Regions from separate parts of the Paenibacillus sp. FSL L8-0708 genome, predicted to be linked through region 3. Evidence: predicted binding sites of a transcription regulator. Region 3 holds the regulator's gene; each other region holds the start of a gene.
What was found. The regulator LexA, encoded in region 3, represses DNA repair genes until DNA is damaged. The targets are predictions, from matches to a motif close to CGAACATATGTTCG.

Region 1 (6,537 bases), 1.5 Mb from region 3:
TACGGGTTATTATAAACGCGGATTATCTACGCTCGTCACTTCTGCTTCTCATTCCGGCAAGACCCAAAAGTCCAAGCAGACCGAGCCAGCCCCAATTAGATCCTTTGTTAGTTGCAGCATTCGTTGTTGTACTAGTTGCACGGTATTTGCCGGTCTGTGTGGTGTTGGTTGCCGGGTTGACAGTGCTGTTGGTTCTGTAGTTATTTCGGGTGTCATTGTAGTTATTGGTGTTGTAGTTGTTAGGTCTGTAATTATCATCGATGCGGATCTTATCTTTCATAATGCTCTCATGCTGATTCAGCGTTCCAGTGGTGCCGTTCATTAAATTGCCTTCCGTGTTCATCATCCGAGTGTGTTCCGCAGTCCCATCCATCCCGGTATTCGCGGCTGGGATACCGCCCAATGCTGCTGATCCCACGGCATTTGATGCATAGCTAGCTCCCATTAGACTCATTGATAATACAGTACCGCATGCAAGGCTTGTTATCAGCTTGTTCACAGTGTTATGCCTCCCTTTAAGGTTAGTTATCACTGATAATTTCCCCTTGGACGGCACTGTCTATGCATGGTGGTTTTACTCTTTTACTACATTAACTGTCTTAGTCACAGCATCATAAGTAACCTTTGCTCCAAGCGCCTCAGCCAGCGCACGTATGGGTACATAGGTTGTTCCGGTATCGAGAACGCCATCGGTAAGCTTGCGGCCGTTTAGGTTAATGGTCACTGTAACGTCTTTGTTCACCTGATCATCCCCTCCGGTAATCTTTTTTAAAGCCTCTTTGGCTTGGTCCGTCGTTGGACGTTTACCTGCCCGAAGTTGATCTATAGTTAAACCGAAAGTCATTTGCAGATGTGAATAATCTTTAAAAGAGGTCCAGTCCCCGCCCCATTCTAAACCAAGCCGCTTAGCCTCCTGTACAACCTCTTGCCAATCTGCTGTCTTATCCTTATCACCATCACGATTGATATCCCAAGAAAGGCTAGTGCCATTCGGCAGCAAAAGCGCAAAATCAAACGCAAGACCATAATTATGATAGCTGGTACCGCCTTTAGCGTTGGTAACTATCGGTCCTGGTTTGCTTCTACCCTGCGCATACAAAGCATTTTGCTCAGCAATGGTCCGTAGACCCTGAGTAATAACGATAGGGACTCCTCTCGCATGGCTTTGCTGAATCAAAACATTCGCACCTGCCGCCAAGACAGGATGAAGCCCGACCAGACGCGCCGCGGATTTTTCCCTCAATTGCTCCAAAGTCAGCATAGAATCACCCCTTTGGTATATTCAATGATGCCTTTGCCCTATTTGCCTGTACCCCTGTCCCCCTTAGGATGATTTCCACAAAAAAGGACAAAATATTTAACGAAAGGTGGGAGACATATGGATATTCATAGCGATAGCTATAAAGTTGCAGCCCTTAGTGAACAGGAAGAAGCACTGGAAATTATTCGGAATGCTGAAGCTTCCATTGCACATCTGACCGGTAATCCTACCGTTACCTTAATCGCTTATGAGAAAAGCGAAGGCAACGGTTCTCAGCATTAAACGATGTAGACCTCGACAATATCATCCACATCGATCCACTTCCATTCCTCCGCCCACTGCAGCTTAAACTCACGCGAGTGGGTGTGAATGGAAGTCACAAAACCACTTAACATCGTATTTTCAAAAGGGTCAAAAAGAACAACTGTCACTCGTACATGACTCCGCAACGACAAAGCCAGTGTACATTCAATCTCCTCCAGCTTCTGCTCATCCAGAATAGGCTTGATGCGGCGCAGCGTTTCCCGTTCATCTCTTATAATTCGTATCTTATGCTCCGGCAGCATCATGCGGCTGCTTTCCCACAGCCCGTTTTTCTCCAGCTTTTTGCCCATGGTAACCCCTCCTTAATTATATATCTATTCCTCTAAACACGAACGTATGTTTGTATTATATCCGCATCTTCGCATATTAATCAATAATCAGGAAAAAGATACCTTTTTAAGGGTTACTCTTTATTCAAAAGATGTATATTAATGTATATCTATTCAAGATAAAATTCGCAGCAAAAAAACGCTGACAGATAAACTGCGCAGCGCCTGATTTGATTTATTCTTGAACAACGTCCCCAGACTCTGAGGTAGCCTGACCTTCGGAGTCTATAAGTCCTGTTGCTTCTCTTGCCTCGTTAAGCTTGGAAATACCGAATAACATCGCTACATCAGCGTTCTGATTCAATTCATTAAATTGCTCAGCCGTAACGTTTGCGGAATCAGCACCTTGAGAGGCCTCTTCTTTTAAAGAATAAGCACTTTCAAAGGCAACTTTAGACTCTTCGAGCAACTTACGAATGTCTTCAGGCAAGCTGGAGGAAATTTTTACTTTCTCGGCTTGATTCGATAAATCTGTTGCGGTACTCTGGAATTGCTTAATTTTCTTCTCCAACTGCTTGTCCGTGAGTTCTCCTGCTGAATAACCCGCAATGGCTTCGTTGAACTCCGCTAAAGAAGTTTTTCCTGACTCTTCAAGTTTAGACATTTCATTGTAGAAGTTTTGCACGGTCTCCTGCACTTCTTCCTCCGTGGCAGGTGCCGATGAAGTTGAATTATTGCTGCAGGCGCTAAGGATGACAGTCATCATCAGCATTCCTATTAGTAAAGCTTTTTTCATTATTTATCCCTCCACTTAACAGGATAATGTCGGTTTGTGTAAAGCGCAAATGAAATATATGTAAAATGACTGTTATGTTATAATTATTTTAATTGTGATCAGGAAAGGAGAGTATTTATGCCTTATTGCACCACCTGTGGAGCGGAATACAAGCAGGGCGCTAAATTTTGTGGAGAATGTGGAACCAGCCTTGACGGTACTGCTCCAGTAACCGCTCATCGACCAGCAGTAGATAATCATGTCATTCAAGAAGTCGTGCTCTGGAAAGGCAAACCTGCCGGCATCTCGGATCGACTCAAAGGAATCGTAGGACTTAACACAACTTCATATACCATTACAAGTCAGCGTATTATGGTAAAGACCGGACTTATCGGTAAAAATGTTGAAGAAATCGAATTGCTGCGCGTACGCGATTTATCCGTAAAACAGTCTATCATGGACCGGATGCTTGGCATTGGATCATTAACTGTATTTTCTGATGATGCCTCAGCGCCTCAGCTTCTTTTTCGAAAAATCCATGATGCCCAAACCGTCAAAGATGTTCTGCGCAAAGCCGTTCGTGACGAGAAGATCGCCAACAACATTAGCTACCGCGAGCAAATTTAAGACGTTCATACGTAAAAAGGCCCCGGAAAACCGGGGCTTTTTGCTTGCGCTTGCACACTTGAAGTACTCTTTTTTAAGGAAGATAAAATGCCCCCGCTGGGATAACCCCCTTGATCTGGCTCGGACTCTCCCACTGCAAAACAACCCGGGCGTCGCCCGCATTCTCATAATACTCCACCTTTATTTCATACGGCTTACCTGCAATCAGGTTTATACTCCCTTTTCGTTCCTGGCCGCTCTGATTCACCCAACTATCAATGACTAGCCCGCCATCAATCCATACCCGTATCCCATCATCAGAGTAGGAATAAATGGTATACACCTCGCTAAAAGCAGCCGTCAGCTTCCCACTCCACCGCACAGAGAATGCATCTACACGAATGGCAGGATCAGGTGAACCTTGTCTCCATGAAAAGTTAATATTGGCATCCGTTCGCAACAGTGCAGGCGTGCCGCTAAGCGTCATGTTATTGTAATATTGGCCACAGAGTCCACTCTCCAGCACACTATCCCCGATAGCAGCGAAAGCGGCGGCCTCAGCAGCATACTCCTCTCGTGTGAATACCATTTTGTCGTTCATAAAAGCTTTTATCACAGCGTCGGTATTCTTCTCATAGAGGAGTTTCCCCCAGGTCAGCTGATAAGACCATTTGGGCTGTGTTTTGGACAACAGTTCAGCAGACGGAAGCTCTCCATTCTCACCAATCGCAATCAGCTTGCCACGACCCAGATCCCATAAATTATCATAATGACTAATCTTGAAATCCGCGTCATAAATGTCGAGCGCCAGCACATCTACCTTATCACTGCCCGGATAGTATTCTGCCGGCTCATCACACCACTGATTTTTTGCGTTTGGACTCCAAACCCACAATAAATTATGCAGCTTATGATAATTGGTAAAACGATCGAACATAAGGCTCCACAATGCAGCGTAATTGCTCTTTTGCCCCCACCAAAACCATCCACCATTCATTTCATGATACGGCCGCCAAAGTACAGGAACCCCTGCGTCATTAAGCTTTTTCAGCGACAGGGCTATCTTATCCAGATCAGCTAACAGAGCATTATACTGGGTGGTACCTGGGGTTATATATTTATCAAAATCAGCATTGCTTAGGCTCGTATTTACATTCCCCCAAGTTGGCGCTGTCCCCGGTAATGCAGCGTGATAACACATCGTTACAATCCCGCCGGCCCTAGACCAGCGTATCGCACTGCTGACGACCCAATTCCGTTGATTGTCAATTAGAGCCTGTGACTGATTATTGATTGCTCCCAGCTCGTAGCCATGCAGCGCAGCATATGCCCCGCTGGTATTTTTAAGCTTCTCCATGAGCTCGTCTGCACTTTCCAAATAATCATGTTGGCCGCTTATCACACCCTTTCCCTGCAAGTAATAGAGGGTATTCAGCAATAGCTGAGCCGAGGACGACAGCCCCGAATCCGCCGGAGCCATTTGTAATCTGCGAAAAGCCATCTGCCACTGCACATCGCCCACGAACCTTGATGCTGAATCAACCATCTGACGAATAATCCGCTGCTCCATCTATTCTCACCATCCTTTTAAATCTTTTTAAGTTATAGTATGGGGACAATAATGACATGAACTCAGCGAATGGACATGAAGTTGTAAAATAAGTTGGGACGATATAAGGAACTGCTGAATAAATTCACGGCTCAACAAAAAAAGGAGCTCCGCGGCTCCTCATTACTTTTTTTCTTATCTCGTGTACCTTAAAGGCAATAGCTCAGTGATTTCATATTTAGCTAATCGGTCATCCTCCGATACAATTATCTTGCAGTCTATTCCATAATCCGCAATTAACTCTCGGCACATGCCGCAGGGAGAGACTACTTTAATCTCTTTTTCCTCGCTGTCTGGGTCAGAATGCCTTACCGCAACAATCGTATCAAATTCCTTATAACCTTCGGATATCGCTTTGCCAATCACCATCGCTTCTGCACAGACTGTAATCCTCCCCATGCTGGCTTCCACATGTACCGCTGTAAAAATCTCTCCTGTTTTAGTACGAAGCGCTGCACCCACATGGTGCCGTCCCCATTCATAACGCCTGGTAATTATATCTTCGGCAGCCGTAATAAGCGTCTGATCCTCAATGGTAATTATGTACTCCATATCCAGTTCCGTCCTCCTTTATTTTACCTAATTATATTAAATCGCACTGAATTATGATATAAGATATACTATTTTAAGTGCCAAAAAAGGAGGAGCAGATTTGAAAGTGAAAAAATGGATCTCCAGTCTCATCATTGTTGCATTACTTGCTTTGGCTAGTTACTGGTTTGAACAAAACGGAGAGCCTACAGACCCCTCGTCTCCATCCGATTCGAGTGTTGTTCAGCTAACCTTCCCATCAGACCGCTATCCTGAGACCGCCAAACATATTCAGGATGCCATTGCGAAGGGTGAATCCGCCACATGTACGATTAACCGAGAGCAGGCTGAAGAGAACCGTAAAGAGTCCTTAAAAGGGATTCCCACTAAAAAGGGGTATGACCGGGATGAATGGCCAATGGCTATGTGTAAGGAAGGCGGCGTTGGTGCCGACATTGAATACATAACGCCAAGCGATAACCGCGGGGCAGGAAGCTGGGTTGGCAATCAGCTGGAGGATTATGCAGACGGAACCCGGGTAGAATTTATGTTTAAATAACGGTCTGTCTGACCAGCCCCAGGCAATAGAATAGCCCCACCTGGCATTCGCCAGATGGGGCTACACTGCACATCAGCTAACTTAGAATAAGCAAGCTTTAGTGATGATAACCAGCAAGATGAAAAGTACCAGAATTGCTCCTGTTGAAGTCCAAGGACTACACACCGGACCTACTGATGCTGGACTTACTACCGGACCTACGTTACAACCACAACCATGTTCCATTCCCATTTTCAATTCCTCCTAATGATTAATGACTACAGCACAAGATATGTAAAAAGGAGATAAGCCGTTTGGGCGAATTGGCAAACAAATGCCAATCACCTAATGAATTGAAGGTAGACAGTCGATAAACAGGATATACACAAAGGAGGTGCAATATGGATATAGCTGCATTATCAATGGCAATGAGCCAAGCATCCTTAGCTCAAAATGTTGGGATACAGGTCATGAATATTGCCAAGAATCAGGCTGAAACCCAGAGCCAAACCATGGTGGAAATGCTGGGCAAAAGCGTTGCTCCTAATTTGGGAAAAACACTTGATATTAGTGTGTAATTGCTTTATGCTAAGGATACATGAGAACGAATGTTCCTGTGTATCC
Region 2 (12,279 bases), 2.8 Mb from region 3:
CAAAATTTCGCAAGTGGGAATTTCCCTTATCAAGTCTTTTGAGGGCTGCCGATTGAAAGCGTACAAGCCGGTTCCGACCGAACAATATTGGACCATCGGTTGGGGGCATTATGGTTCGGATGTGAAAGAGGGCATGACCATCACTCAGGCACAGGCTGACAGCATGTTTGTATCTGATTTGGCAAAGTACGAGGCATATGTTAATGATCCGGTCTATGTGCCGGTTACATCATGGATCAATCAAAATCAATTTGATGCACTTACAAGTTTTTGCTACAACTGTGGTAACGGCAGCCTTAAAAAACTTTGCGTAGGGCGGACGATAACAGAGATCGCTCAGAACATTTCTAAGTACAACAAAGGCGGCGGTAATGTTTTGGCTGGTCTAGTAAGACGGCGTAAGGCGGAGCTCGATCTGTTCAATAAAGCAGACGTATCAATCAAAGAATCCGAAAATACCAAGGAGGATGACACTTTGGAACTGACTAATTATCAATGGACAATGCTAAGCACTCAAGTTAAGGCGCTCCTGACAGCTGGTACGATCTCGGACACATCTTGGTTAACTAAGATCGACAAAAAGACATTGACGACATCGGAGCTTGCCTGGCTGTCGTTTATTGTTGCCAAGAAATAAATAGCCCCATATAAAGTGTAATCGTAAAAGCCCTACTAACCTATAAATGGTTGGTAGGGCTTTTTTGTTATACTTCAAACTCTTCCCAACCGGGCGGCAACTGATCCTCCGGCATTTCCTCCAGCGCTTCAGGCTCGATAACCACGAGAAGCGGTTCTGCAATGTCCACCAGCGCGCCGATGCGCTTCAAGCTTCCTTCAAACGTGCCAACTGCCAATATCCGCCCTCGCCGTCCGCCGTATCCACTGCCGTGTCCCTTGGCGATCCGCACCGACATACCAGGCTTCAAGTCTTCCCATTTCATAACGTGGGCGCCCTCCCTGTCAGCCGTAGGGCTTCCTCACGACGTCCTATCTCCCTGAACCAATCGTCGTCCCGTGTAGTCACCGCCAAATTGGTGAGCTGCCGCAGCATAAGGGAATCCCAGCAGTATTGAGCATTGACCTGTAGACATTGCCACAGTTCCAAGGCTTCAGCGTCTGTAAGCCCTCTGGCTTTGTGCAGATGATACAGCTCCGCGAGTCTCAGGTGTGCGGGCTGCATTAGCGCCGCCCCCGAGACTTAAACAGTGCGGCGATCGACAGGACCAGTGCGGCCACGATCACAATCCAGGTGATTACATTCAGCATGACTAATTCCTCCTGTTTATTGTATTGGCATTCCGATTGCCATTTTGTTATGATTGGGTGGAGAGTAAGGGCCACTACCCTTACTCTCCGGGAACCTATTTACGTTTGCCGCGGTGGCTGCGTTTTTTGGTTCCTTTCTTTTTGTCCTTGAGCAGCAATGTTGCGGTAATGAGCTGGATTATTGCTGTAAGGAGCTGTACCCAATCTTTCATGTTTTCTCTCCTTTCCGGAAGTGGTTTGTATCAACTTCCTGATATAAATATACCACTTCATAATACACAAGTCAACACAAAATATTAACTTGTTGATACTTTGGATTATTTAGTGTATATTCATTTCAAGGAGGTTTGTACATGATCAAAAATAACTTGAGCGAGATATTAGGGCGGCAGCGGCTGAAAGTAAGGGATGTGGTCCGTGGAACGGGCTTGGCGATCAATACCGTATCCGGGCTGTATCACGACACTTCTAAGCGCGTTGATTTGGACACATTGGACAAGCTATGTACGTTCCTGGGCGTAAGCGTAGGAGATATATTGGAGCATATAGCAGAGCCGCCGCAGGGATAACCTGGATGGCTCTTTTGCTGCTTAGGAAAAATTTCCTTACCCGTTGTTCCGGCCCATTAAACTTCGAAACTATTGATATGCGAACGTTTATTCGTGTATAATACAGGAACAAACGTTCGAAAGGGTGATGTGAAATGACAATTCATGCAAAATGGAATTATTCAATGCTACCTAAACATGATGAATTTGGTTTAGAAGAATTGGGCGAGAGTCTCCAGGAAGCGTTGAATAGCAAGAGCACGAACACACTGACTGTGTTCAGGATGGGTGAAGTGACGGGGAAAATTGTGAAGCTGGATGCAGCAACCCGTAGGGTTCATGTTCAGACTGAAAATCAAGGATTGCACAAAATAAATTTTCTTGAAATATGGGGCATTGAACCGGCTGAATAAAGCCGGTTCTTTTTATTTCTTATTCCCCACAGTTTCCCCACAACGATATTATTTTTATCTGGACTGAGAATTAAAATCTGCAAAATCTGCGAATGAAATGTGCAATTAATACGATGAAAATAAAATAAATAATGGATGAAATGAAAATATACTACGACAGAGATGCGTTATAACGAGTGGGAATTTTATTTGTGGAGTGGGGAAAAAGGATACGACGGGATTACCGGAACCTTCCACACCGTGGATTCGGAGGACATTCCTTATCAAGGTGCGTTTGCTGTGTCGACAAGAATTGGCGGGAGTCTTAAGGGGCATTTGATCTCTGCGCTGAAATCATGCGAGCTAGTGTTTATTTTGGAGAGTGTTCCGAACGGGAAGAAGCGGCTGGCGCGAATATCAGAAATCTTTTACGAAGAGGATAGAAATTCAGTGTTTGCTAATGATCTTATGCGCTGGGAGCCGCAGGAAATGTGTTGGTCTTACAATGACAAGCTGACGAAAAATCTGATGCTGAAAATGACTAAGAAAAATGCGCAGGCTACGCAGATTGTCCAAAAAGAGCTGGGACGACTTGCTTCAACAAAGCCGATGGATCAGCCGCTTAAAGAAAGCTTGAAATCTAAGATAGTACTTAATGAGTGAGGAGGTGCAGCTATGGATTTACTATTGTATATTTTTCGTTTTGTCCTTCATTTATGGATTGCGTGGGGACTGTGGTTACTCACCAAACTGCTCATCGAAAGGCATTTACGGCAGGTAGTCCAGAAAGTGGATTTTCGAATTAAACATAAGATGAGTATTTTTGGCAAAAGAGTCAGCTCGGTTAAAAAAAGGCTGTGGCTCTACCGCCATCTGGACAAGCTTCTCTATTTCGTACACCGGAAGTATGAACCGGGCATTAGCGTTATGCGTTTTGTTATGCGTACAGCCATTTTGTTTATTGCGGTTTTCTTATCAGGACTACTGACGCTTAGTGAGCTCCCTGGTAGGTTGCGTTTTAACAATCCTTTTTTGGAGGGGATTACTTTTAATGAGGGACAGCCGATTCAGGGGGCGTGGAGATTTCCGCTTTTTATAGCTGTAATATCTGCGACGATTCCTTATTTTCGTATGAGATACATCTATGCACAGCGGAAGGTACATGGAAGCTACGATCTCCTCGATGTAGTCAAAATCTCCACCAAATTCACACATTTGTCGGTAGATTCGATCCTTGATCGGACAGCGGATTTTCTTACGGATAAAAATGTACTAAAGAGCCCTCTGAAGCTGCTAGGTGCCGCATTTTCTAATTACAGTAATGAGAAGGAGCTTGTTGAGGAGGCAGGGAGATTCTCCAGCGCGATTGGCACCACCTTCGCTTTAGAGTTTATATCAGATTTGCTCTATGCCGAGAAGGAGGGAACCCGTTATTTAAAAAGCTCGCTAATGCTGTTGAATCGTTCTATGGAGCAGCAGAGAGAGACGATTTTGACTGTAAAAGCAGGAAGTAGAGATGCGATCAGCCTTGGCTTATATGGGAATCTTCTGGTGCTGGTATCTACGGTTGGAACCTTTATGTATATGCTGAAGCCCGATGTCTATTTTCAACTGCAGTTCGAAACTAAGGTAGGCCTTTCCTTTTTGATGGTGATCGTCTCCGGCCTTTTTATCTCTTTTGTGATCAGTACTATTCTTGCCAGGCCCAAACTGGACTACCACTAAGGTGATGAACTATGGATAGATTATTACTACTAATTACAGTGATCGGGATCGTGTATATCGCATTACTTGTGTTTGTGAGCAGCAGCTGTAAGCAGGAACGATATCTTGTCCGACTGGGCATACGGTGGAATGCGCTGGGTGAACGCGTGCAGAGTGATAGATTTCAGCAATTATTGAATGAATGTGGTTTATCAATTTCAGCTCGAAAAGTTACGCTATTTCGTTATTCAGCGGCAATCATCTATTTAATTAGCCAAGTCGTCAGCAATTTCATCCGATCTGTTCCTTTTTCATTCTATGACCCTCTAATTGCTCTACTTATTCTCGTAATCAGCAGTCCGATGCGTTATCTTCCGCTTGGTTGGGTGTTGGCGTGGCTTCACCAAAAGACGAATATTCAAAAAGATGGCGAGTTGATCTCCTTCATTCGCCTCTATGAGAATAATCGCCTACGTAAGCGCGGATATGTGCAGTTTGGTGCTTTTTGTGGGAGTACAGCGGGACATTTTCAATATATACGTCAGGACTTGTATGAGCTGTCAGAACGGGCAGTAGATGAGGGTGTGGAGGGGGCGATTGAATGGTTTTGTGCCAAATTTCCGGATAACCATCACTTTATTAATGACATCCGGTCCATTTTACTGGCTACAGAAGGTATGGATGATGACACGGAAGCTGCAAACTATTTGCGTGAACAAGGCAAGATTATCTCCAAAATCTCCAGCGATCAGTATTTAAAAAAATGGTCATTCATCGGTGATCTATCGACGATTATTAATGTTATTCCATCGATTGCTACTTTTTTGATGATCGTTGCGATGGCGATGCAGTACATTTTGCTAATCAAAGGAAATTTTAATGGAGTCGGCATGTTCCAGTGAAAAATTGTATATTCAACCTTATTTTTAAAACCTAAAATAAAAAGGGAGAAATTAACAATGAAAAAAGATGCTATTTCTACAGGTTTGTTTATCGCTATCGGTTTTTTGTGTGTGGCCATCGTAATTGCCATTTTGATTCCTCTGGTGCGTGACGTGATTAATGCTGCCGATGATAATAGACCGACGATCCCGGGGGTATCTCTAACTCAACCGCTGGATTCCAGCCAGACTGCACTAACTATGTCCATGACTCACGTTTCGGTATAAGTCAGATGAAAAAAGACTCTATTTCCGTCGCTATGTTTTTGGCCATTGGCTTTGTAATTGCGGGGATGTTTGTCACGGTAGCTACGCATATGATCGGCAGCAGTCAGGACGATATCATCTCACATACTAAGCAAGTGGAACAGTATTAGAAGGAGGCGTGTCTAATGAAGGAGACCGTCCTCCGGGCATTGTTCATGTGGCTAGTCCTGTTTATTATCCTGCAGCCTATCTTCTCCTACATAGATTATCTGCTAGATTTACAGGTCAAAGCTAATACGTCCTATATCACACAAAAAGCAGCAACAGAGGGGATGGTTACAGCTTCTATGCGGAATGAAGTAATTTCAAATCTGAAGGCGATTGGATTTGCTGAAGCTTCGATAGAAATTACTAGCAGTACAGACACCGTTCAAGAGCGAAAGCAACGAATTGATGTGTATGTAACCGCGCCGCGGATAAATCTGTTTCCTTATAATTTTTCTACGGTTTCGCAGCCGACTCGATATTATGGGCATGGATCAATTATGAGTGAGTATCTCGATTGACTAAGGGATGAGCGTAATTTATGGATTACATTATTAAGCTGGCATTTGTCCTACTGATCTTTATCTACTCCTGGTTCTTTCAGATCCAGAATCAGGAGTGGGACCAGCTGCGCAGCATGTTAAAAGACGCAAATAATATCGCTGTTCACGATGCCGCACAGGAATTAGATGAGACCGAATTGACTCGTGGTCGTCTGATTATAGATCCCGAAGATGCGTACGATACTTTTCAGCAAACCCTACAGAACAATCTAGGCCTTGATAGCGGCCTTTCCCCCCAAGGGGGCAGTCGTTTTAAGACACAAGTGAAAATTGTGAAATTCGATATTATTGACGATTCCGATGGCGTGACTTTTCCACTTTTATACGAGGATAGCGAATATGGCATAACCAAATACATCGCAGGTCCTTCGGTTATTGCCGTCATTGAGACGGAGCACCCGGTTCTGATCTCCAGATCCAAAACACAACAGCCCATCAGGGTACCAGCAGTTCAGGAGTATAAGTTCAATAAGTAATAAAAAGCCAATTAAAGAAAAGGGAGAGATTCAGTGATGAAGAAGACCATTGTAAGGGCAGCTTTGACTACGACAATGTTATTTAGCATGGTATTGGGGCAGAACGTGATTACTAACGCAGCAGCGGTTACACCAGTAGCCACGGCTACACCAACAGCTACAGCAAAACCTACTGCTACACCAGTACCTATTATGAGGGATAACTTAAGTAAATATGGTTTGAAAAAGGATTTGGAGTTGCCGGTTACGGTTACGGCAGGTGGGCTTAGCTATACGCTTGAGAAGTTTATGATTTATGATTTCAAGTCAAAAGATGCACAAAATCTAGTGAAGAAATATGATTATGATTCTTTTGGAGGGCTTGTTAGTAACCCAAAGTATTTTATTTGGACTAAAATTACTATTAAGAATAACAGCAAAAACACTGTGAAAAGATCATTGAATGATCGTGAGAAATTATGGACGTTAAGTTTACAGGGTAAATCTCAATTAGATACAATTTGGCCCAAAGCTAATGTGAAAAAATTAAATAGTAAGGAAGCCTTTTATTACTACACCATTAAGCCAGGTGAGCAATTAAGTACTTACCAAGCTTATTTGTATGAGGAAGACTTTAGATACTTTGTTATTCGTTTGTTCTATGGCGGTGAATTTGACGAGAAATTTGTAGTCAACTCACAGGAGTAGAGTAGGAATGAAAAAAATAATCATCTCATGTCTATGCATTATGCTACTCACTTCCCTAATGACAACCATTTCAGTAGAAGCAGCTGAGATGAAATTGATCTCGGTTGCTGTTCCTATTACTACAGGATTGCAAGGATCAAGCAATGCTGCTAAGGACTTTTATCTGGAACTTCCTAGTGGAGTATCTAGTTCATCAGTTAAGACAGGTACTTTTAAATATAGTGGATCTAACGAAAAAACCAACCTTTCTCTTGAGAATGGGAAAATTAAGGTTACATTAAAGGGAGTATCTAATCAAAAGTATATAAAAGAGGTTCAGGGTTATAGAGCTTCTTTTGAGTCGCTTTATGAGTCTGAAATATACAATTCAATATGGTTATACTCAGACGGTAGAAGATGGCAAATCAACGAGTACGATGAATACAAAGATCAAATGAAGACAAAAGACGTAGCTGCTGCAGATGGTTATCCCTCTAAGAATCCACCAACAACGGTAGTAACTGCAGGACCTTTTCAAAAAAATGAATACCTAAAGTGGTATAACGGATCGAAGACGGAAGTTATTGATTCTCAAGATATTATTCAATCTACTATAAAATCTTATGTTGTTAAGAAATCTTCTTATGCTCAAGATCCAAAGTTTAAAAATGGAAGAATTATTTTGAACTATATGATTCCTGCAGGGGTACCTTGGGACCCTGAAGATAATACGGGTTTAACTGGAAAAGCAGAAGGTCGGAAATATTATGCTTACACACATTATTATTATAAGGCTGACGCCAAAGTAACCACCTACAGCTACGGGGGAACAGTCAGCTTTGAATACGGTCTCCCAGATGAAGCTACACTCACAGGTTCCGCAATTCTAGAACAACCTAATCCAAACCCAATTAAGTTTGATAATAAGAATGTACCAGTTAAAATCGCTTTGAAAGGTGAACTTCTATCCTATAAAGATACTTCGAACATTTCAGAATGGATTTTTTATGCCAAAGAGAAAGGTAATGACAGTTCACTCCAGACAAAAAAGGTGTATAGCAAAACTCTAACGGCAAACGAAACTTTCAAGTTTGAAATTCCGAAGGAGAAAGTGGCAGGTAAAAGTAACTATAGTCAAGAGTACGAACTAAGTATAGTAGTGAGATTTAAGAATGAAGTCGTGACCAAAAGAAGTAAGTTCGACTTGTTAAAAGAATCTTTTACAGTCAAAGCAGGAGTGTATACAACTTCAGATCCTCCGGGAGGAGGTTTTCCAGGTCCGACATCACCGCCAGAACTACCAAGAGAGTTAAAACCTCCAGTAGCTCTTATAAATGCACCCAAAACTGTAAAAGCAGGACAAGAGTTTGTAGCCAGTGCAGCAGGGTCGTATGACCCCGATGGTTATATTACGGATTACTTTTGGGATACGCCTAATGCTAAGGGAGAATTGAGCACTTTGCCAAGGGGAACGCTTTGGTATGATAAAGACCATTTGGGGGAACAAACACTTGCTTTGACTGTAATGGACGACGACAAAATGACTGGAAGTACTAGTACTGAGGTTAATGTCATTGAGCCAAAACCAGATGCATCTATCAGGGTAGATGGTACATTAAAGCAAAATCGAAAGGTTATCATACAAAGTTACGTTAGTAGCCCGACCCACTACCCATTAATAGATGCTAAGACTAAATTCACGATCACAGCCGTATCAGGTGGAACGAATTCTGATATTAAATATAGCGGATCGCTGAACGGAGTATATAGCAAAGATGTGCTATTCAAGAAGCCAGGGAAATATAAAGCAACCATTTATGTGGAGAATACATTAGGGCTAACTGCGAGAAACGAAACAACTTTTGACATAGCTCCAGACCAGAAGCCTTTTGCATACTTTACGATGGCTGGAACAGTGTATCGCAATCCTTCAGATGGTAATCAAGCGACCCTATCAATAGATGATATGTCGTACTCACCAGACCAAGATATGGTGGCTCGAAGGCTTTGGGAATACCGCTACGATTCTGATAACAACGGAAATTTTTCGGGTGAACCATGGGTTATTTTTAATAATCAGAATTTAGATCGTTTGAATCTCAAGGTAAAGGAAGTCGGAAAATACGAAGTAAGACTAACTGTATTTGAAGAGTTTGGCCAGCCGACCATCGAGGAGTTTGTGACGCAGGCTGATCGGCAATCCATAGATTCAGAAGTTACACAAAATGTGATCGAACGGATCTTCACGGTTAAAAATCAGGCACCTGATGTCGATTGGTCATGGTAGAGAGGATTAGAGATGCAGAAATTAAAAAAAACAATTTCAACGTTTATGGCCCTTGTATTACTACTTCTTTCATTCCCTGAATTTTATTCGGGGAGTGCAAAGGTAGAGGCGACAGGTGACCCAAATATCATCAATTTTATGGATATCCGTCTTGAAGGATTTAATAAAACAACTCCTTGGGAGCCAGCTATGGGGAATATAGGATCTTTAAGTTTGAATATGCCTGCTATTACCCTAACCAATATTACTTTTGATCTAACAACAAGAATACTGCGCTACGATTATGTACCTGATGCGCCTGTAGTTTTAACATCAGGGGATATTAATTGGTACTATGATACGCAGCGTACTAGATTTCTTAATATTTACAGTTATATGTACAGGACAGATGGAAGTGGTAATACTGATTATGCTACTGATGCCTCATGGAGAATTGAAGAAATGCCACCTGTGAAAAGTTCGGATAGTCTTCAGTTTAACCTTGATAGAAATACAACCGCTTTTTATGAAAGTTATGCTTATCCAGCGAAGTATGGCATTCCAAAAGCCCTTAAAGTCGCACTAAGAGCAAGTGATGCGCAACACCAACCTAACGAATGGATGAATGGTTGGCATAACAACGTATATTATGATTGGGATAACATACCTCTAGTAATAAATTCAGCACCTACGCTCACAGTGACTACACCAAGCGAGCAGCAGCTACTGAATGAGCCAGGATTCAGTGGTATGAATATCGAAGGATATGTTCGAGATGTGGACAATAATGATCTAGTCGTTAGTGCTGAAATTCCTAATGTGTTCTATAAACAAGTCAATGTCCAACAGGCACTGAATAATAAATGGTTTTCCATCCCAATAGATGTTTTGGCAGACGGAATTCCTCCCGGACGACACAATATCATTATCAAGGTTGTGGATCCCTATAATTATAAGGATGAGAAATCGTTGGTCGTTAATGTATCCTATAGGCTTAGGAATAAATCCTTTATATTGATTAACACTCCTATAGACTTATCAACCACATACAAGGACTATGAAGGAGATTCTAAATATCAAGAACGCTATAGATACGACCATAACCCGTATTTCTTCGATAATTCGATGGGTATCATTTCGGATAGTGGGTTATGGCGTTCAGAAAGGTATACCTCCTTTCCATATAGCGGACTCTATAACGCAACCTTTCAAGCACGAGATAATCCTAAAAACGATGACAGATTCGATGTCTATCGTTTATGGAGCCGAGATAATTTATCTTCAATGACCTATCATGTTCATCGAAAGCCAATTGCATTGTTTGCTGCCAAACTGGCGTGGGGATCTCTTCTGCTAACAGATAGTTCCTACGATTTGGACCACATCACGGCTGTTAATAAGGGACTTATAGCTTGGCAATGGCAGTATAAAAAAACTGATTCTGAAATATGGACAGATGGTCAACCGCCAGCTCAATTACCGAGTTCTGTACAATATGACATACGCCTTAGAGTACGTGATGTCGATGGCGAAAATGGGTTGGGGGTCTGGAGCGACTGGTGTGTAAGGACGGTGGGGGCTGCAGGTAATCTACCTCCCGTAGCGTTATTTAGTGTTGATCCTAATATTGTTTCCTATCGTAAAGCTACTACCATAACAGACAAATCGTTTGATCCGGATAATGATCCATTAGATGTGTATTACTGGACGGTTATCAAAGACGGTTGGAACAAAGTTTGGGAGCATTGGGGTGGAGCTACAACGCCACCTAATATCGCAGCTTTTGGGATCGGTAATTATCAAATTAGTTTACAAGTGCATGACAACCGAGGTTTATGGTCAGATTGGTATCGCCAAAATGTCCAAGTGATTAATCACCCACCCGCAGCAGCATTTAACATGCAAGCTGAAGTATATCGAGACACTGTAATTACAATGGATAATCTAACACCAGAGCCTGATGAAGATGGAGATTCGCTTGCTTATTTATGGTACGCCAAACTCAGCAATAGTCCTTATTATTATGCTGGCAGTAACCGCAACCAATCTTTGACGATACGAGATCTTATTGCTGGAAACGGAATTTCACCGCAGCAGGCTATATCAGAAGGATGGGAAATGCGCCTTAAGGCAACAGATGTACCTAATCCCTCAAGTATTGGAGCTTTAAGTTCCAATGCAACACGCGTATTTACTGTTAAAAATCATGTTCCAACAGCTGCTATTAATGGTCCATCGGCAGTATTCCAATATGATACCCGACAATATACATCTTTTGATGAGGATGGAGATCCCTCCGACATCGCTAGTCTGCAATACTTCTGGAAAGTAACGGATAGTGATGGCATTACGCAATGGCTTCGAACTCCTAGTATTGATGTTAATTTTCCTGAGTCCGGTATCTATACATTGGAACACTGGGTTATCGATCAGATCGGTGATAAGTCTAATATAGCTACGTTGAAGGTGAGTGTTACTAAAAATCTAGCGCCCTCAATGACATTGATAACCCCGGCGGGAACCGTAACCAATCCATCCGTTATAGATGCCGAAATACAAGGAGATCCATTAATTAAATGGAATTATACAGACCCAGAGAGTGATCCGCAGGAGAAGTACCGTTTAGAATTTTTTTCGAAAGACGGACTCTTAGTTAAGACAGTTGAAAACCTTGACACCACAGGTCAGCTGCGGCAGTATCAACTCCCTAACCATACATTTAATCGATTTGAATACTTCACCGTATATGGGCGGGCTTATTCCAAATTAAGCTGGTCAGAAATATCTAACGAAAAAACGTTTATCATCGACAATCCGCCGCAGCCCGGATTCACACTTATCACGGATACAGGCAGAGATGCTGCCAAAGAGCCGATTTATCGCACGGATCTTCTAAATATCAAGAGCAAAGCGACGGATCCAGACCTTCCAAAAGGAGATACGATCAGCCATAAGTATGATTTGAAATCATCTAACGGGACGGAAGGATTGGCTAGTACTCAAGCTGAATTTACGAAGAAATTCACCTCAAATGGCGTCTTTACCTTGAAACAAACCGTTACGGATTCTCTAGGACTGTATCGAGAGCTATCTCTGAGTATCACTGTAGCCAACCGTAAACCGACCGTAACGATAACGTACCCAACAAGTACTGACTCAAGTAAGCCCATGATCGCAAGTACGCTTACACCAATCATCAAGTGGG
Region 3 (12,279 bases):
GGGGTTGTATGGAGTAGAAGAAGTGTGCCATAACCATAATCAAAAAAATGGTTGTTGGCACACTTCTTCTTCTTCTTTTTTGGTACCTTACTTCATTCGAACGCCAATTTCCGTTTGCTGAGGTTGCAAATTTCGCGTATGAGCCCGCTATAGGACCCAGTAGACCTTATATGAAGCTTTACCCTACATTTGGGATAATAAAGGACTCCATAGTCGCCATTGGCATTGAAAACACTCAATATGAGCCTCATCCTTAGGAATAACGTCACTGGAGTCCGAAACCATGCTCCAAAGGCTGAAAATTAGCAAATAGCGTCATCTGGGTCCGAAAGTCATGGCACGTAGTAGAGGGATTTAATGTTAAAATATCTTATATATAGATAACTAATTCTTTCCTGGGAAGGAGTAAGTTCATGCAAATTTTTATTTACATAGGATTGGGCTTTTTTATAATTGCAGGTATATGTGTTGGAGCCTTCACGACAGGTACACAACAAAGAGGTAACTTTTATTCGGAATCCAAGCGAGACCGTAAAGCTAAAAACAAAGTAGCTAATTGGTCCGCTTTAGGTGGTCTTATTTCATTAGCTATAGCTGGGATTCTTTATTTGTTGTAATTGAACGAACAGCATAAGGAGGAGCAGTGTTGCAGATGGTGAAGATTTTTAATGAAAATACGGTCTCATTTACTCAAAAACAGTCTCCGATCCCAGAGTTTGCTTGGCATACGAGTGAAAGATTAGCTGAAATGGTGGGTTCCAAGCATTTGGTTTTTGATATCAGATCTTTAGGTTACTGAAGGGGATGTAATATTTTTTGAAATGGGACCGGAAGGGGCGCACCAGCTTTATAATCATTCCGATGCACCATGCAGGTATCTGGATCTCCGAACGAACCAGGGAATAGATATTTGCGAATATCCAGACTCAGGCAAAATCAACATTTTGCCCTATCAAGAAATCTATCAAGCAGATGAACAGGCGGATTATTGTAAGGGAGAAGAGCATGTAAGGGAAAAATGGAATGGGGGAGCGTAATTGATTAAAGATCGTTGGTTTACAGTAACGGAAATTGATCCGACCACCTATGCAATCAGTGAATATGGACATTGGGAAAAGGTGCATTCTTTTTTACTCTTGGGGCAAAAACAAGCCGCGTTAATTGATACGGGATTAGGTATTGATAATATTAAAAGAATAACGGATCAGTTAACGGATTTACCTATCGCTGTCATAACTACGCATGTGCATGCAGATCATATTGGCAGTCATGGACAATTCGAGACAATCTATGTACATAAAGAGGATGCGGATTGGCTGATTAACGGAATAAAAGGCTTGTCCCTTGCCCAGATTCGTAAAGATATGAGCCGGGACATCAGCCTTCCTGTTCCTGAAACCTTTGATCCTAACACCTACATACCTTTTCAAGGGAAACCAACAGCTCTTTTACAAGAAGGGGATGTGCTCGACATAGGCGGGCGCAAAATAGAAATATACCACACACCAGGTCATTCGCCAGGTCATATCAGCCTTTTTGATCATGCCAACGGATATCTGTTTACAGGTGATTTATTGTATGACGTTACGCCAATCTATGCCTTTTACCCTTCGACTAGTCCGGTTGATTTAGTGGCATCCTTAGAAAAGATTACGGAAATTCCAGGAGTTACCCAAGTATTCGGTTCTCATAATACACTGGGTTTAGATCCATCTATTTTACAAGAGGTCAAAAAGGCGGTTCGTGAGTTACGTGAGAAAAAGGTAGTAGCACATGGTACGGGCATTCACCAGTTTGATGGGTTTAGTGTGCAATTTTAGATTTTTCTATGTCGAAAACAAATGAGAGGTATGGCGATATGGCGTCTACATCAAAGGCTTTTACTAAATCAATAGATTCCTATTTAAACTACATTAAAATGCCTTGGGGGAGATTGTTTTATCATTCCGCTTGGCAGCAAATTGACAATCACTGCAGCTCTGATGAGGCAAAATCTATTTTAGATATCGGCTGTGGCTTTGGGATAACCAGTCGTGAATTCGCAAAAAAAGGTTATACAGTTACAGGGATAGATCCGACTCCAGAGATGATAGTCATTGCGCAAGAGTCTGCATGTAAAGACGGTCTTAACATAGCCTTTAGATCGGCAACGCTACAAGATGCAGATGTATTAGCGGACGGATATGACTGGATTTTTTGCCATAATGTGCTTGAATATCTCGATGATCCAAAACAATTGTTAATGGACATTAGTAAAAAACAAAATGAAAACGGAATGCTTTCTCTTATAACTCATAATCCAGTGGCAAAAGTGATGAAAAAAGCCATTATGAATAAAGATCCTATGGGGGCTATAGACAGTATTGGAAACACGCAGGAATATAGCGGCATTATTCAAACAGACATTACCATCTATACAAAAGATCAATTAGTGGAATGGCTCGCGGAGTGTGGTTATGAGATTAGAAGTATATACGGAATACATAATATCTACGGATATATTGTGGATAATGAAATAAAAATGGATGAGCAATGGCATGTAGAAATGGTGGAGCTAGAGCTTAAGTTAAGCAGTTTATCTCCATACAAGGACGTTGCTATTTTCACACATCTTATTGCGCAAAAAGCAACTTAATTATTCAGAGACGATTGACCTGAACAGTGCATGCAATTGCTGTACTTGGGAGAAAGCTTCCTTGTACTGGTTGTCGGATTGTCGAATAGGCAATAAACCCGGCAAGAAGGAGATACAATACACAGGCGTTTCTTTGCTGTTCATATATATTTTAAGCGTAAGCTCTTCAATCACATTAGCTTCTTCATCGGTGTCCTTAAGGATGTTAATATCTGCACTTGTTGCAGTAGTTTTGCTGTTTTGATGTCTTTTGGATACTTTTGAAAGGGTGAGTGCGTTAACCACAATCTCGGATCCCATTACATTATCAAAAGAGTATAGCTTTGCTACTGCTTTTTTGTTACTCTTCGGATTTTTGGTACCGATTGCCAATTTTTTATTAGGCTCGTTAAGTGCGATCAAGTGAGATTGATTGGGGGGAATGAATGTTTTGGTGAAGCTGATGTTAAAAGATGAGGTCGCATTAACTAGCTTAGAAATTTCAGATGAAGCAGATAGCGTTTTCAATTTTATAATGGCGGCACTTAGAATTAAAACAACTCCTAAAATAGCAAATAAGTACATCAGGAAAATCAGCATATAATCACACCTCCTAGTTATCTCATTAGACTCAAATTGTTGCTTATTGAAAGATATGCCTGAATGATCTCCACTAGTATCTTTTAAAAGGGAAATTCGTGGAATTATAGGATAGGCTTCACGATTAACCCAAAAAAAGCACCCAGAGAAACCTTCCGATTCTGCAAATGATGCAAAATTGGGGGTTGCTGCAAGGGTGCTTTTTAAGGTGATTATGTAAACCTATAGAAAATTGAAGGCAGTGATATGATCGGTATAAACAATCAGCTGTTTGTATTCGATCGGAGTCCCATAACTAGCATAAGGTCTTACAGTAACGTCATTGAGGACAACAAAGTTATAGCTGAAATTTTTATCAGGGTGTTCTGCTCCCAAATAAGATATGTATTCGTCTACAATTACATCATCCATCAAAGATTTTAAATCAAATACATCCTCTTTGTTGGAGACGGTTGGAGAGACGATTCCCTGAATGCTGCCAAAAGAGGTGAGCAAATTCACTTTTTTTCCACTAGCTTGTTCATCATTTAAAAGTAAACCGGACAGCTTACCCAGTGCATCGACTTTAAAATCGACGAGGGTTCTAATTTTTGAATTATTCAAACTAAACACATCCTTTTCAATTTGCAATCCTGTTAACAATATTCGACATATAATCACCAAACTCCTAGTATGCTAATGAAAAAATACTTACTTATGTAATGACCCCCATTTTTTAATGTGATTTGGGGGTTGCCGAGCCTCCATTCGAATTTAATTTCTTATCGTTACTCGTGTGCCTATAGGGACAATAGCAGCGAGTGCTAACACATCCTCGTTGTACATCCGGATGCAGCCGTGGGACACCTCTTTCCCAATGGAGGAAGGGTCATTGTTTCCATGAATTCCGTAGTGTGGTTTAGACAGTCCCATCCAAAAAACACCGAAGGGACCCCCTGGGTCGGGTTGTTTGTTAATAATAGTGAATTCACCCACTGGGGATTGGGTTAACATCTTACCGATGCCGACAGGGAAACCTCTAATCACAATATCATTGTCCAGAAGATATAACATTCGTTGGGTCAGATCTACAATAATTCGGTAGTTGGGCATTATACGCAACACTCCTTTCTAATTAGGATATGAGCAGAACGCCTAAAGGGTTATTCATAGAAAATGGCCATTTTAGCCATTGGGAACAATTGTTCGTAAGTGGTTGGAAAGCAAAAAAACGTAGAAAAAAGGCTGTTCCGCATATGCGGAACAGCCTTTTATGTTAGAAGTGCATACTTAGTGGATATCTCGAAACAATCCGATGACTCTTCCGAGAATAGTTACGCGATTAAGGCGAAGCGGCTCATAAGCTGGATTCTCCGGCTGAAGCCGTATATGATCACGTTCCTTGTAAAAGGTCTTAACGGTTGCTTCATCTTCTTCGGTCATGGCTACAACGATATCTCCGTTGTCCGCTGTTTGTTGTTGGCGAACAATCACATAGTCACCATTCATAATGCCTGCGTCCACCATACTATCACCCATGACAGACAGCATAAATACTTTGTTGTCACCTACATAGTGAGTAGGAAGTGGGAAGTAGTCTTCGATATTCTCTGTAGCAGTGATAGGTACCCCGGCGGTAACTTTACCTACGACAGGAATCCGTGAGATGGTCTGCGCGAATTGGTGAACATTCTCTGAATCCTCTTGGCCTAGTAATTCTATTGCACGTGGCTTCGTTGGATCTCGACGAATAAGTCCCTTCTTCTCAAGCCGGTCCAAATGACCGTGAACTGTGGAGCTGGAAGCAAGGCCAACAGCTTCTCCAATTTCCCGGACGGAAGGTGGATAACCCTTGCTGCGGACTTCGCTTCGTATAAATTCCAGGATCGCCAGCTGGCGACTTGAAATCTTTGACATTGGAATCAACCCCATATAGTAATGTTTGGGAAAATTATAACATAGAACTACCGTTCGCACAAACATAAGTTCTAACTATTATAAATATTAATCTGCTAGAGTTAAAAAATGGTAGACAAATGATAATAAAATGAACCGCTTGAGTCTCTCGAAAAAAAGAGAACAATTGTTCTGAAATAGTATTGAACAAAACACATGTTCGTGTTATTATAAATTCGAAAGTAAGAACAAGTGTTTGGAGGATGATGATTATGCTAAAATACAGTACATACCGCAGCATCTACGACAAGGCCCCAGTGGTTGAATCTATAGGACATAATGACGTTGCCCGTAATTCCGCTAAGGTGAAAGAGATAACGGAACGTTTGCTTGGAGGGATGATTTCGTTGTTCCGTCAAGATTTCTTTATTAAGTTAATATTGATTTTCGTGCTAGTATTATCTGGCCTAACAGTAGTGGGAAATGTGTTTGCAGGATCGACGACTATAATGAAGGAAGAGAAGCGGATTGTGGTTGAACGTGGAGATACACTATGGAGTATTGCCCTTAAGAATAAACCAGCTGATATGAAGACAGTTGTTTATATAGAAGGAATTAAACGTTCAAGTGGGATTAAGAGTAGTCAAATTAACGCTGGAGACATACTTACTTTACCTATTTATTAATTTTCTGAGAACATAATAGAATGACCAGTAGAGCTTGCAGGGAGTAGACCTTGACAAGCTCTTTTTCTCATGGCAGAGTTAGAATTAATTTATAGGGGGAGGGAAAGTATTGAATATTGATGAGTTGGTCGCGCGAATTAACGAATTGGCACGCAAACAGAAGAGCGTAGGCCTTAATCAAGAGGAAGTGGCGGAACGCGCCAAGCTTCGTGAAATTTACCTGGGGAATATCCGCAATAACTTCCGAGCACAATTAAATACTATTGAAGTAGTAGATAACGATGAGCATGAACAAGGTAACAAGGGGCTTAAACATTAGCTCGCTGTTCCTTTTCATAGATATTTCAGGATGACTAGGGGGAACGCACATGGCCCGTTCTTGGGAAAGAATGGTTCAACGCAACACACAGCAAATCAACAAGCAAAGAAAGAAACAAGGCAAGGATACGATTTATGCCTCTAAATCTCCTACCCAGAATGCCGAAGTCTTTAAAGGTCGCAACATTGCATTTCCGGTAGTGTTAGTGATACTTGGCACTATGTTTTGGGTAGTTGGTTCTATTGATCAGGCCAAAGGCAATGGCATGCTGGCTAATTGGCTGGGAGTAGTACTGTACTATTTGCTGGCAGCGCTATTGTTCTTCCGTCGTCCGTACTTGAAGGTGGAAAAAGCAAGACTGTCCACTATTAAATTCAATCGCGAACGCGGACTTCCAGCTGCAGATATTGAGAAAATCACCCTTTCGCGTGGAGCTGTAGTCATTAAGCACAAAGGGAAACGTAAGAAATGGATTTTCACAAAACTTATGAATCGCTATGATACTAATGCGATGAGTACACGATTAGAAGCATTTGCTAAAGCTCACAACATTGAAGTAGTTCACGAATAGAACTAGACCAGTTAAAGGGAGAGGGAGACCTGTAATGCCAATTTCTGCTGTACTATTTGACCTTGATGATACATTGCTGTGGGATGATCGGAGCGTCGAAGAAGCATTTCGTTCTGCTTGTGAAGCCGCCGGGGATACGATTGATCCACAAGAACTAGAAGTTGCAGTTCGTAAGGAAGCAAGTAGCTTGTATGAATCTTATGAGACGTTCCCATTTACAAAGATGATCGGAATTAATCCTTATGAAGCACTCTGGGCTAACTTTACGGCAGGTGAACAGCCAGAATTCCGTCAATTGGAGCAGCTTGCACCGGTATATCGTAAAGAGTCTTGGCGTCGCGGACTTGCAGTGTTAGGGGTGGAAGACGAAGCACTAGCTGAGACCTTGGCAACTAAATTCGCAGCAGAGCGCAGAAAACGTCCATACATCTATGAAGAAACAATGCATGTACTGGAACAGTTACGGGGTCAAGTGAAGCTTTTGCTACTTACGAACGGCTGTCCTGCACTGCAACAAGAGAAACTAGATGGTGTGCCAGAGTTAATTCCTTTCTTTGATCATATTGTGATTTCCGGAAGCTTTGGTAAAGGCAAACCGGATAAGGAAATTTTCCTGCATGCTTTAGAGCTTCTTGATGTAACGCCTGAGCAAGCGGTTATGGTCGGCGATAAGCTGACAACGGATATCCGTGGGGGGCTGGCAGCAGGGTTGACCACGGTCTGGATTAATAGAAAAGGTAGAGCACCTAGTCTTGATATTCATCCGGATCATGAAATCAATCACCTTGAGGAACTTCTTCCACTAGTTCAATCCTTGTAAGATATACAGAGCTATTAGCTCCAACATAAAGACTTTATAAAAGCAGCGAGTTTCTGAGATCCTAAGAAACTCGCTGCTTTTCTGTACATACATACTAACATAAGGATTTCATTAGATTTTTAAGTAAATGATTTAAGTCACAAGACTAATGCGGAATTGATGCAAAATACTGAAAAACCAATAATAATGTGTATAATAGATGGAGATGTATAACATGAATTGGTAGATTTTTATTATTCGATAATGATTGGGAGGGCTCCAAATGATGAGATCGAAGAAATTAGTCGCTGTATTATTAGGTGCAACACTTCTAGTACTAGGTGGATGTTCTTCAAATGGAACCAAGCATTCAGAAATACATAACATGAATATGAACATGTCTATGGAACCTATCAAAGTCGAACTACAATGGAGTCCTGAAGAAGTTGTTGTAAATCAAAAGGTAACCTTTGAAGCTGTGGTGACCCAAGATAACGAGGCAGTAGATGATGCAAAAGAGGTTCTGTTCGAAATTGTGAATAAAAATGATGAGGGACAGAAAATAGAGCTTAAGGGAAAGCTAATTGGTAAAGGAGTCTATCAAGCAGAAGGGACCCTTGAAAAGGAAGGACAATATAATGTCACTTCACATGTGACAGCCCGGACACAGCACTCTATGCCTAGCAAAGAGCTGTCTGTGAAACCATGATTCAAAGGTTCGCAAAGGTTACTGAGCAATAACAGATAAAGCAGAGTGGAAAGGAAGGCTTTTCGAAATTCCTTTATTCTGCTAAACTTACTCTAATGTTTTACTGGGGGGACTATTAGTTGGCTAAATATACACTTGAGGAAAGCTTACAACAAAGGATTTTGATCCTTGATGGCGCAATGGGCACGATGATCCAACAGGTGCCTCTTACTGGAGAAGATTTTGGAGGCGATGAGCTGGACGGCTGTAATGAAATGCTGGTATTAACACGCCCAGAAGTCATTCAGACGATTCATGAGCAGTACCTCGAAGCAGGGGCTGATCTCATTGAGACTAACACATTTGGTGCAACCTCTGTTGTGCTAGCTGAATATGATATTCCTCAGCGGGCACGTGAGATCAATCTAGCGGCAGCAGAGTTGGCTCGAAGAGCAGTAGACAAATATGACACACCTGACCGTCCGCGATACGTCGTGGGGGCTATGGGTCCAACAACAAAAACGCTCTCAGTAACTGGAGGCGTTACTTTCCAAGAGTTAGTTGATAGCTATGAGGAACAAGCAGTGGCATTGATCGACGGTAAAGTAGATGTTTTGCTGCTGGAGACCTCTCAAGATACACTTAACGTTAAAGCTGGAAGTATTGGTATTCGTAATGCTTTTGAAAAGACTGGCATCACGTTGCCGGTTATGATTTCCGGAACAATTGAACCAATGGGTACTACATTGGCAGGTCAGAATATTGAAGCATTTTATATCTCATTAGAACATCTGAAGCCTATCTCTATGGGCCTCAACTGTGCGACTGGTCCTGAGTTTATGCGGGATCACATTCGTTCGCTTTCGGAGATCTCCTCCGCAGCCGTGAGCTGTTATCCAAACGCAGGATTGCCGGATGAGAACGGACATTATCATGAATCTCCAGATTCTTTAGCTCGCAAGATTGCAGCCTTTGCCGAAAAAGGCTGGCTGAACATTGCAGGGGGTTGCTGTGGAACGACACCAGAGCATATCCGTGCGATGAAGGAAGCACTTTCTGAATATCCTCCACGCCCGCTGACAGGTAATCATCCACCTGCACTTTCAGGCATTGAGCCTATCTATATTGAGAACGACAACCGCCCATACATGGTTGGTGAACGTACGAATGTACTTGGCTCTCGTAAATTTAAACGTCTTATCGTCGAAGGTAAATATGAGGAAGCCTCAGAAATTGCCCGTGCTCAGGTGAAGAGTGGGGCACAGGTTATTGACGTGTGTGTACAAGACCCTGACCGTGATGAGATTGAAGATATTAAGCTTTTCTTAGAACTGGTTGTGAAAAAGGTTAAAGTACCCCTGATGATCGATACTACCGATCCTAAGGTTATCGATTTGGCTTTGCAGTACTGTCAAGGTAAGGCGATAATTAACTCCATTAACCTTGAAGATGGTGAAGAAAAATTCGAGCTGGTGACGCCGATCATTCATAAATATGGTGCAGCTATTGTTGTGGGTACCATCGATGAGACGGGACAAGCCATTAAGGCGACAGATAAACTGGAAGTGGCTAAACGCTCCTATGACTTGCTAGTGAATAAGTACGGTTTAGCAGGAGAAGATCTTATTTTTGACACGTTGGTGTTCCCTGTAGGAACCGGAGATGAACAATATATCGGTTCAGCAAAAGAAACGATTGACGGCATTCGTTTGATCAAGGAAGCACTTCCAGGTGTTCATACGATCTTGGGCATCAGCAACGTCTCCTTTGGATTGCCGGAAGCGGGACGTGAAGTGTTGAACTCCGTATTCCTTTATGAATGTACAAAAGCTGGGTTGGATTATGCGATCGTAAATACAGAGAAAGTGGAGCGGTATGCTTCCATTCCTGCTGAAGAACGTCATCTTGCTGAGGAACTGATTTATAATACGAATGATGAGACGCTTTCTGCTTTTGTAGCTGCTTTCCGTGGTAAAAAAGTAGAGAAAAAAGAGAAGATTTCCAACCTGTCACTTGAAGAACGTTTAGCTTCCTATGTGGTTGAAGGTACGAAGGAAGGACTCATTCCTGACCTTAATGAAGCATTGACTAAATCTGGCCCGCTGGAGATCATCAATGGACCGCTGATGGCAGGGATGTCGGAAGTCGGCCGGTTATTTAATAATAATGAATTGATCGTTGCTGAGGTGCTGCAAAGCGCTGAAGTGATGAAGGCTTCTGTCAATCATCTAGAGCAGTTTATGCAGAAGGATGAGACAGCAGTTAAAGGAAAAATTATGCTGGCAACCGTAAAAGGGGACGTGCATGATATTGGTAAGAATCTTGTGGAGATCATCCTCTCCAATAATGGTTATCAGATCATTAATTTGGGTATAAAAGTACCACCAGAGACCATTATCGAAGCCTTCCGTCGAGAAAAAGCTGATGCGATAGGATTGTCCGGGCTGCTTGTGAAATCTGCTCAGCAGATGGTCCTCACCGCTCAGGATTTACGTACAGCAGGGATCGATGTTCCGATTATGGTTGGCGGCGCAGCTTTGACCCGTAAATTTACGAAGACCCGTATTCGTCCAGAATATGACGGTCTAGTATTGTATGCTAAGGACGCTATGGACGGGCTGGATATTGCCAATCGGCTTATGAACCCTGAAGAACGGGAGAAGATTGCCGAGGAAATTCGTGTGGAGGCAGAAGCAGCGGTTGCGGTGGCGCCTAAGCAAGAACTGCCGAAACTAACCAGAGCAGTGCGTTCCAAAATATCTCCAGATGCACCTGTATTTGTTCCACCGGATTTAGAACGCCACGTACTGCGTAACTATCCATTGGGGCATATTATCCCCTATGTGAATATGCAAATGCTGCTGGGTCATCATTTGGGGTTACGGGGTTCGGTAGAAGCCCAATTAGCTGCTGGAGATCAGCGGACTGTTGAACTGAAGGGTACCGTAGACGATATTCTCCATCAAGCAATGCTAGAGGGTACCATTACTCCACATGCTATGTATCAATTCTTCCCTGCACAATCGCAAGGGAATGATATTATAGTGTATAATCCACAGAATACGTCCGAGATCCTGCATACCTTTACTTTCCCGAGACAAGGGGTAGAGCCTCATCTGTGCTTGGCGGACTTTTTGAAACCTGTTGACAGTGGTATTATGGACTATGTTGGATTCCTAGTTGTAACAGCAGGTCACGGTGTACGTGAATTGTCTACTCAGCTGAAAGAAAGCGGAGATTATCTGCGTTCACACGCCTTGCAGTCGGTTGCTCTTGAAGTGGCAGAAGGACTGGCGGAACGCGTCCATCATATGATGCGCGATACTTGGGGTTTCCCGGATCCGGCGGATATGACGATGAAGCAAAGACATGGGGCAAGATACCAAGGAATCCGTGTTTCATTTGGTTATCCTGCATGCCCGGATTTAGAAGATCAAGGTCCACTGTTTAAGTTGTTATCTCCGGAGGATATCGGTGTTCACCTTACAGAAGGCTTTATGATGGAGCCCGAAGCTTCCGTTTCGGCTATGGTATTTGCCCATCCAGAAGCGCAGTATTTTAATGTAGAGAAGCTGTAATTCTTTCATTTATATACCTGGTCTGTAGGGGATTGTATCCCTTTCAGCGGAACCTCCCGTAACTGGGGGGTTTTTTGCTGGAAGAAGGTCGTTTAGAATTGAAAAGAGATGGTTGAGCCAATAAGCAGAAGGGAGGAAAAAGAATGGATTTATATTTTTTAGGTACTAATGCAGGTGTGCCAACGCTACAACGCAATGTAACGTCCGTTACATTAAGACTGCTGGAAGAACGTCGCAGTATTTGGATGTTCGATTGTGGGGAAGGTACACAACATCAGGTTCTTCGTTCACCGATTCGGCTAGGAAAGCTGGAAAAGCTATTCATTACCCACTTGCATGGTGATCACCTATTTGGTCTTCCAGGTCTATTATCAAGTCGTGGTTATCAGGGAGGGACAGCGCCGTTAACGGTGTACGGACCCCCTGGATTAAAAGCTTACTTAGAGATCTCCTTAGCTGTGAGCCAATCCCGAATTCCTTATAAGATTGAGATTGTAGAGCATACAGGAGGAATTATATTCGAGGATGATAGCTTTAAAGTTGAGGCTG

Region 1: NYE58_RS27695 (YolD-like family protein) is a predicted target of LexA. The motif match lies at 1,915-1,928, and genes of this name have one in related genera.
Region 2: NYE58_RS07060 (YolD-like family protein) is a predicted target of LexA. The motif match lies at 1,916-1,929, and genes of this name have one in related genera.

Annotation. Positions count from the first base shown of each region.
Region 1 is NZ_JBBPBC010000001.1:5,853,549-5,860,085, forward strand. Features, by position in the region: gene NYE58_RS27680 (WGxxGxxG-CTERM domain-containing protein) at 23-499, opposite strand; gene NYE58_RS27685 (M15 family metallopeptidase) at 575-1,261, opposite strand; gene NYE58_RS27690 (hypothetical protein) at 1,379-1,543, shown strand; gene NYE58_RS27695 (YolD-like family protein) at 1,540-1,875, opposite strand; gene NYE58_RS27700 (hypothetical protein) at 2,090-2,650, opposite strand; gene NYE58_RS27705 (PH domain-containing protein) at 2,768-3,256, shown strand; gene NYE58_RS27710 (glycosyl hydrolase) at 3,330-4,805, opposite strand; gene NYE58_RS27715 (cytidine deaminase) at 4,980-5,396, opposite strand; gene NYE58_RS27720 (NucA/NucB deoxyribonuclease domain-containing protein) at 5,503-5,934, shown strand; gene NYE58_RS27725 (hypothetical protein) at 6,016-6,165, opposite strand; gene NYE58_RS27730 (YjfB family protein) at 6,315-6,491, shown strand.
Region 2 is NZ_JBBPBC010000001.1:1,515,820-1,528,098, forward strand. Features, by position in the region: gene NYE58_RS07040 (lysozyme) at 1-637, shown strand, start outside; gene NYE58_RS07045 (hypothetical protein) at 705-941, opposite strand; gene NYE58_RS07050 (DUF7667 family protein) at 938-1,180, opposite strand; gene NYE58_RS07055 (helix-turn-helix domain-containing protein) at 1,620-1,835, shown strand; gene NYE58_RS07060 (YolD-like family protein) at 1,970-2,227, shown strand; gene NYE58_RS07065 (hypothetical protein) at 2,390-2,869, shown strand; gene NYE58_RS07070 (hypothetical protein) at 2,882-3,931, shown strand; gene NYE58_RS07075 (hypothetical protein) at 3,943-4,812, shown strand; gene NYE58_RS07080 (hypothetical protein) at 4,870-5,079, shown strand; gene NYE58_RS07085 (hypothetical protein) at 5,085-5,228, shown strand; gene NYE58_RS07090 (hypothetical protein) at 5,244-5,624, shown strand; gene NYE58_RS07095 (hypothetical protein) at 5,645-6,142, shown strand; gene NYE58_RS07100 (hypothetical protein) at 6,179-6,829, shown strand; gene NYE58_RS07105 (PKD domain-containing protein) at 6,837-9,095, shown strand; gene NYE58_RS07110 (glycoside hydrolase family 78 protein) at 9,108-12,279, shown strand, end outside.
Region 3 is NZ_JBBPBC010000001.1:4,340,602-4,352,880, reverse strand. Features, by position in the region: gene NYE58_RS20725 (DUF5316 domain-containing protein) at 414-617, shown strand; gene NYE58_RS20720 (hypothetical protein) at 647-799, shown strand; gene NYE58_RS20715 (MBL fold metallo-hydrolase) at 1,038-1,820, shown strand; gene NYE58_RS20710 (methyltransferase domain-containing protein) at 1,859-2,635, shown strand; gene NYE58_RS20705 (hypothetical protein) at 2,636-3,214, opposite strand; gene NYE58_RS20700 (hypothetical protein) at 3,437-3,817, opposite strand; gene NYE58_RS20695 (L,D-transpeptidase) at 3,968-4,306, opposite strand; gene lexA (transcriptional repressor LexA) at 4,484-5,110, opposite strand; gene NYE58_RS20685 (LysM peptidoglycan-binding domain-containing protein) at 5,362-5,775, shown strand; gene NYE58_RS20680 (DUF896 domain-containing protein) at 5,885-6,094, shown strand; gene NYE58_RS20675 (hypothetical protein) at 6,144-6,665, shown strand; gene NYE58_RS20670 (HAD family hydrolase) at 6,700-7,485, shown strand; gene NYE58_RS20665 (FixH family protein) at 7,748-8,173, shown strand; gene metH (methionine synthase) at 8,353-11,730, shown strand; gene rnz (ribonuclease Z) at 11,874-12,279, shown strand, end outside.